2 regions of the Anoxybacillus sp. B2M1 genome follow, and region 1 is predicted to be linked to the other one. Evidence: a T-box and tRNA genes for the amino acid it is inferred to sense, from the RefSeq annotation. Region 1 holds a T-box; the other holds one or more tRNA genes.

The links. The T-box of region 1 lies ahead of ileS (isoleucine--tRNA ligase). A T-box ahead of a tRNA ligase gene usually reads a tRNA of that ligase, here a tRNA-Ile.
Region 2: it encodes a tRNA-Ile, which carries the amino acid that the T-box ahead of ileS (isoleucine--tRNA ligase) is inferred to sense. The anticodon was not compared.

Annotation. Positions count from the first base shown of each region.
Region 1 covers NZ_CP015435.1:1,325,289-1,328,684, reverse strand. The annotation lists gene GFC28_RS06355 (DivIVA domain-containing protein) at 304-816, shown strand; T-box leader at 1,290-1,507, shown strand; gene ileS (isoleucine--tRNA ligase) at 1,558-3,396, shown strand, end outside.
Region 2 covers NZ_CP015435.1:3,254,510-3,257,905, reverse strand. The annotation lists gene GFC28_RS15910 (cation diffusion facilitator family transporter) at 1-416, shown strand, start outside; tRNA gene GFC28_RS15905 (tRNA-Glu) at 705-776, opposite strand; tRNA gene GFC28_RS15900 (tRNA-Ser) at 790-882, opposite strand; tRNA gene GFC28_RS15895 (tRNA-Asn) at 885-959, opposite strand; tRNA gene GFC28_RS15890 (tRNA-Ile) at 1,227-1,300, opposite strand; tRNA gene GFC28_RS15885 (tRNA-Gly) at 1,308-1,378, opposite strand; tRNA gene GFC28_RS15880 (tRNA-His) at 1,584-1,659, opposite strand; tRNA gene GFC28_RS15875 (tRNA-Thr) at 1,679-1,751, opposite strand; tRNA gene GFC28_RS15870 (tRNA-Phe) at 1,919-1,994, opposite strand; tRNA gene GFC28_RS15865 (tRNA-Asp) at 2,007-2,082, opposite strand; tRNA gene GFC28_RS15860 (tRNA-Met) at 2,095-2,171, opposite strand; tRNA gene GFC28_RS15855 (tRNA-Val) at 2,209-2,284, opposite strand; tRNA gene GFC28_RS15850 (tRNA-Glu) at 2,291-2,362, opposite strand; tRNA gene GFC28_RS15845 (tRNA-Ser) at 2,377-2,467, opposite strand; tRNA gene GFC28_RS15840 (tRNA-Asn) at 2,472-2,546, opposite strand; rRNA gene rrf (5S ribosomal RNA) at 2,709-2,825, opposite strand; rRNA gene GFC28_RS15830 (23S ribosomal RNA) at 3,206-3,396, opposite strand, start outside.

The sequences.
Region 1 (3,396 bases):
GAAATCGCCGAAATGTGTCGAAAATGAAATATAACCTGTGGTGCTAGTTGGACATTACATGCAACGATGATCGATATCACTCGATCGCTCAACATTTGTTCCTGTGTGAGCAGGCGATGATCCGCTTTCGACGGTCGGCGCGATCACGCCAAGCGTAATCGAGGCAAGGAATCAACTTGCCTTCTGGTCGTGAGATTTGATAGGTACCGTTCGTTCATCTAGTATACATCACATCATAAGTGAATCGATTGGATCTAGCACTGCGAGTAAATATAAGGAATTATGCAGACGGAGGTGGCATTCGTGCCTTTAACGCCATTAGATATTCATAATAAAGAATTCAGCAAAGGATTCCGCGGGTATGATGAAAACGAAGTAAACGAGTTTTTAGATCAAGTCATTAAAGACTATGAAATGATTATTCGTGAAAAAAAGCAGCTCGAGGAAAAGGTATCTGAATTAACGGAAAAGCTTAATTACTTTACGAATATTGAAGAAACGCTTAATAAATCTATTTTGATTGCCCAGGAAACGGCGGAAGAAGTGAAGCGAAATGCGCAAAAAGAGGCTAAGCTTATCATCAAAGAAGCCGAAAAAAACGCTGATCGCATCATTAGCGAAGCGCTTGCAAAATCGCGGAAGATTGCACAGGAGATCGAAGAGCTTAAACGTCAATCCAAAGTGTTCCGTACGCGCTTTCGCATGCTCGTGGAAGCCCAGCTTGAAATGTTGAACAACGGAGATTGGGACCATTTAATGGAGTATGAGGTCAAGGAAATTGAAGTGGAAGAACATGAAAAATTGAGCCAATCTTGACGGATTTTGTCCTTTTCGCATATAATCAAAATAACTATTGACCATGTGTATCTATAAAGAGGATCAAATGTGCTTTTTAACGGATTTCCGAAAGAAGTCTCCCTCCTCAAGGAACGTGAAGGGCATAGCCCCGTGAGTAGGCGGGAGATGAATTTTGGTGGGCGTCAGCCAAAACGCATGATAGAATAAATGTATATCATGTTCTTTGTGAACGGGATATTAGGGGGGCATGGAGAAAATCCCATGCGAAAACCAAGCAAAGCCTTCCATGCGTAAAATATCCAAGGCACGAAAGAACCCCGACTAGGGTTGGAACGACCCGAAGTAACGCTCAGGGAGACGAAAGGTTCTTTCGTCGTAGAACTGAGAAGCTCCCACTTCAAGCGTTAGCTAAGTGGTGAGTAGTTCACCAGCTGTGCAGCTGAATGAAGGCGTATGAATGGATGACCATTCAAGTATAAGATACAATATTGTGATCAACGATGAAAGGGACAGTAGCTCTTTCATATGCTTATTGTAGCGAGCTGGGGACGGTGGAAGCCCGGCATAAGCGAAAGAGTGAAGATCACCCTGGAGTTCCCACGCTGAATTTGTGAGTAAGCGATGGCGCGTCATTCCCGTTACGAATGTAAAGAGGGCTATCATACATAGCCAATAAGGGTGGTACCGCGAGGCCGTTCTCGTCCCTTTTGGGAGAGAGCGGCTTTTTATATTTGATGATGAAGATGGAGGAATGTGGAGATGGACTATAAAGATACATTATTGATGCCGCAAACAGATTTTCCAATGCGTGGAAATCTCCCGCGGCGCGAACCGCAAATGCAAACAAAATGGGAAGAGATGGATATCTACCGAAAAGTTCAGGAGCGCACGAAAGGACGTCCGCTATTTGTGCTGCATGATGGCCCTCCGTATGCAAATGGCGATATCCATATGGGGCATGCGCTCAATAAAATTCTCAAAGATTTTATCGTTCGCTATAAATCAATGAGCGGTTACTGCGCTCCATATGTTCCTGGTTGGGATACACATGGGTTGCCAATTGAAACAGCTTTGACAAAAAATAAAGGTGTCAACCGCAAGACAATGAGTGTTGCGGACTTCCGTAAACTTTGTGAAGAGTATGCTTATGAACAAATTGACAGTCAGCGTCAGCAATTTAAGCGTCTCGGGGTTCGCGGTGATTGGAACAATCCATATGTCACATTAAAGCCGGAATATGAAGCTCAGCAAATCAAAGTATTTGGCGAGATGGCGAAAAAAGGGCTCATTTATAAAGGCCTAAAGCCTGTATACTGGTCTCCATCCAGCGAATCAGCATTAGCTGAAGCAGAGATTGAATATAAAGATAAACGCTCTCCATCTATTTATGTGGCTTTCCCTGTTAAAGATGGAAAAGGCGTTCTTGAAGGTGACGAGAAAATTATCATTTGGACAACGACCCCTTGGACGATTCCTGCTAACTTAGGAATTGCCGTCCATCCGAACTTAGAATATAGCGTTGTTCGAGTAAATGATGAAAAATATGTGGTTGCTTCTGCTCTTCTCCCTTCGGTCAAAAAAGAAATTGGCTGGGAGGAAGCGGAGGTGATCAAAACACTGAAAGGAAACGAGCTTGAGTACGTCGTAGCGAAGCATCCGTTTTATGAACGTGATTCACTCGTCGTTTGCGGTGAACATGTTACAACCGATGCAGGAACAGGATGCGTCCATACAGCGCCGGGACATGGGGAGGATGATTTCCTCATCGGACAAAAATATCATCTCGGCGTGCTTTGTCCGGTTGATGAACGAGGCTATATGACAGAAGAAGCCCCGGGATTTGCAGGATTGTTCTACGATGATGCCAACAAAGCTGTGACAGAAAAGTTAAAAGAAACGGGTGCATTATTAAAACTGCAGTTTATTACGCACTCATACCCACACGATTGGAGAACAAAGCAACCGACCATTTTCCGGGCAACAGCACAATGGTTTGCTTCCATTGATCAAATTCGCGATGAATTACTAAAAGCTGTTCAAGAGACTAAATGGATCCCTGCTTGGGGAGAAACGCGTTTATATAACATGGTTCGTGACCGAGGCGACTGGTGTATCTCGCGACAACGCGCATGGGGAGTACCGATTCCGGTCTTTTATGCAGAGGACGGTGAGCCAATCATCACGGATGAAACGATTGAACACGTATCCAACCTATTTAGACAATATGGTTCAAACATCTGGTTTGAGAGAGAAGCAAAAGATTTGCTTCCAGAAGGCTTTACTCATCCATCAAGCCCGAATGGCATTTTTACAAAAGAGACAGACATTATGGATGTGTGGTTTGATTCAGGCTCATCACATCAAGCTGTTTTAGAGGAACGTGATGATCTGCAGCGCCCAGCGGACCTTTATCTGGAAGGATCTGACCAATATCGCGGCTGGTTTAACTCTTCGCTTTCCACAGCTGTTGCTGTGACGGGAAAAGCACCATATAAAGCCGTATTAAGCCATGGCTTTGTGCTTGACGGGGAAGGACGCAAGATGAGTAAGTCACTTGGAAATGTCGTCGTTCCAGCGAAGGTCATGGAACAATTAGGA
Region 2 (3,396 bases), 1.9 Mb from region 1:
TAGATCCATTGATTAGTATGATTATAGGAGGAATTATTTTTACAGGAGGAGCAAAAATCATCCGCGAATCGTACTTTATTCTTATGGATTCTGTTCCATCGCAGTTTGATCTTGAACAAATACGCTCTGACATTAGCGGTATTAAAGGGGTAGAAGATGTACATGACATGCACATTTGGGCGATTTCTTCCGACCATTATTCCTTAACTGCTCACGTATTTATCAATGAACACATTCAGCCATTCTGTGTTATTTTAGCCATTAATGAAATGCTGGAAAGGAAATATGGAATTAAACATTCCACGATTCAAATTGAACATGCTTACTTTCATGATCATGGAGAGTACGGAGAAAAATTCCTTCGGCAAAAAAACAAAGCATCAAAAAAGCCGAGTAGCCCTAACCAATCATTTTGAGTTTAGGGAATATGAACATGAGTAGAAAAATTATGCCGACCTATCTGTTTTTATGGTCGGCCTTTCTTTGTATTTATTATTCATTTACATTTGACATTTTGTCAAGTTAAAAATTCGGAATAATCAAAAACAGAAATGCACAATATTATATAGATCAAGTTTTTTTATAAATTTTTTCTCTAAAATAATTGGAAGGACGAATATTTTTGAGGCGTATGATGTAGTTTATCATGTTAACTTTATAGTAAAGTAAAAACCCTATGCTCTCGTGCATAGGGTTTTTACTTATGACCCGTACGGGATTCGAACCCGTGTTACCGCCGTGAAAGGGCGGTGTCTTAACCACTTGACCAACGGGCCTTGCATTCAGCAGTGGCGGAGAAGGCGGGATTTGAACCCGCGCGCCGCAAAAACGCGACCTAACGGTTTAGCAAACCGTCCCCTTCAGCCACTTGGGTACTTCTCCAATGGCTCCGCAAGTAGGATTCGAACCTACGACCTACCGGTTAACAGCCGGTTGCTCTACCGCTGAGCTATTGCGGAATAGTGGATAAACACAAAAACTAACGAATCATTATTCGTATTTTTCTACTGCCTCTTCCTCTTCAAGACATTCGAAGAAGTACAATGCGTCGAGGCAACTCGCTGTTTGCTCAGAGAGGAAATGCTCGTCGCTGAGCGATTGCGGAATAGTAGATGAAAACAAAAGCTAACTGACCAATGTTATAGAAGAAATTCACAGAACACCTATAGATGGGCAACACATGTCACCAAACTTTATGCAAAGAAAACGCTTTACAAAAAGAAAGATGGGCCTAAGTGGACTTGAACCACCGACCTCACGCTTATCAGGCGTGCGCTCTAACCAGCTGAGCTATAGGCCCGTATACAAGCGGGTGATGGGAATCGAACCCACGACATCAGCTTGGAAGGCTGAGGTTTTACCACTAAACTACACCCGCATAATTATCAAATTTTTTATTACAAATTTCTAGTGTCCCGATATACCATGCCTCTTCCTCTACCAGTTCATTCTAAGATGCTTTGTGCGTCGAGGCAACTCGTCGCCTATTCAATGATGTATCGCTCGTGGCTGAGGTTTTACCATTAAACTACATCCGCGCGATTATCAAATCTTTTATCACAAATGTCTTGGGATAATATGTATGGGGCGACTAGTGGGAATCGAACCCACGAATGCCAGAGCCACAATCTGGTGCGTTAACCACTTCGCCATAGCCGCCATTACTTTAATAAATCGATGCCGGCTGCAGGACTTGAACCCGCAACCTACTGATTACAAGTCAGTTGCTCTACCAATTGAGCTAAGCCGGCTTTATCTATAGAACTAACCATAAAACACATGTTCTGTGCCTCTTCCTCTTCAAGACATTTCAAGATGTCCAATGCGTCGAGGCAACTCGCAGTCATTTCACCGATGCTTCGCTCGTCTCTACCAATTGAGCTAAGCCGGCATTCATAGATGCATTGGATAAAATAAATGGTGGCTCGGGACGGAATCGAACCGCCGACACAAGGATTTTCAGTCCTTTGCTCTACCGACTGAGCTACCGAGCCATACATATTCTATGGCGGTCCCGACGGGACTCGAACCCGCGATCTCCTGCGTGACAGGCAGGCATGTTAACCACTACACTACGGGACCAACCGTTTTATTTGGTTGCGGGGGCAGGATTTGAACCTGCGACCTTCGGGTTATGAGCCCGACGAGCTACCAGGCTGCTCCACCCCGCGATGACAAAATTATATTTTTTTCAATCAATAGTATGTATGGTGGAGGATGACGGGATCGAACCGCCGACCCCTTGCTTGTAAGGCAAGTGCTCTCCCAGCTGAGCTAATCCTCCCAAAAGTGACCCGTACGGGATTCGAACCCGTGTTACCGCCGTGAAAGGGCGGTGTCTTAACCACTTGACCAACGGGCCATTACATGAAATAGTGGCGGAGAGCAAGGGATTCGAACCCTTGAGACGCTGTTAACGTCTACACGATTTCCAATCGTGCTCCTTCGACCACTCGGACAGCTCTCCAAAATGGCTCCGCAAGTAGGATTCGAACCTACGACCTACCGGTTAACAGCCGGTTGCTCTACCGCTGAGCTATTGCGGAATAGTAGATAAACACAAAAACTAACGAATCATTATTTGTATTTTTCTACTGCCTCTTCCTCTTCAAGACATTCGAAGAAGCACAATGCGTCGAGGCAACTCGCTGTTTGCTCAGAGAGGAAATGCTCGTCGCTGAGCGATTGCGGAATATGTTTAATATAAAGCCTAGCAACGTCCTACTCTTGCAGGGGCGTTAGCCCCAACTACCATCGGCGCTGGAGAGCTTAACTTCCGTGTTCGGGATGAGAACGGGTGTGACCTCTCCGCCATCGCCACTAGGCTTGTTATTTCAAACAGACAAGTATTATTATAACGAGCATTTCGCCCATGTCAAGAACTTTTTGGTTCCTTCAAAACTAGATAACAGATCAGAAAGGATAGGCGATGCTTTTCTTGATGTCTTGCTCCACTTTTCGTATTGTCTAGTTCCAGCTCGCAGCGCCTCGTGGAAAATCACCTTCCTCCATCGACATGCAAGCATGTCTCGTCGGAAGAACATTTTCCTTCCGGCGCTAAGCGCTCGCTTCCACTTTTCGTATTGTCTAGTTCCGCAAGCTGCATCCTACGGTCGTTTCCGCTTCTTCTGTCCAAGTCTCCTGACTTGTCCGTCAGAAGCTTGAACGCCCTATGGATGCAAGCGAGCTTGCTCCCCTTTTCGTATTGGTTAAGTCCTCGATCGATTAGTATCCGTCAGCTGCACGTGTCGCCACGCTTCCACCTCGGACCTATCTACCTCGTCATCTTCGAGGGATCTTACTTGCTTATGCAATGGGAAATCTCATCTTGAGGGGGGCTTCACGCTTAGATGCTTTCAGCGCTTATCCCTTCCGCACATAGCTACCCAGCGGTGC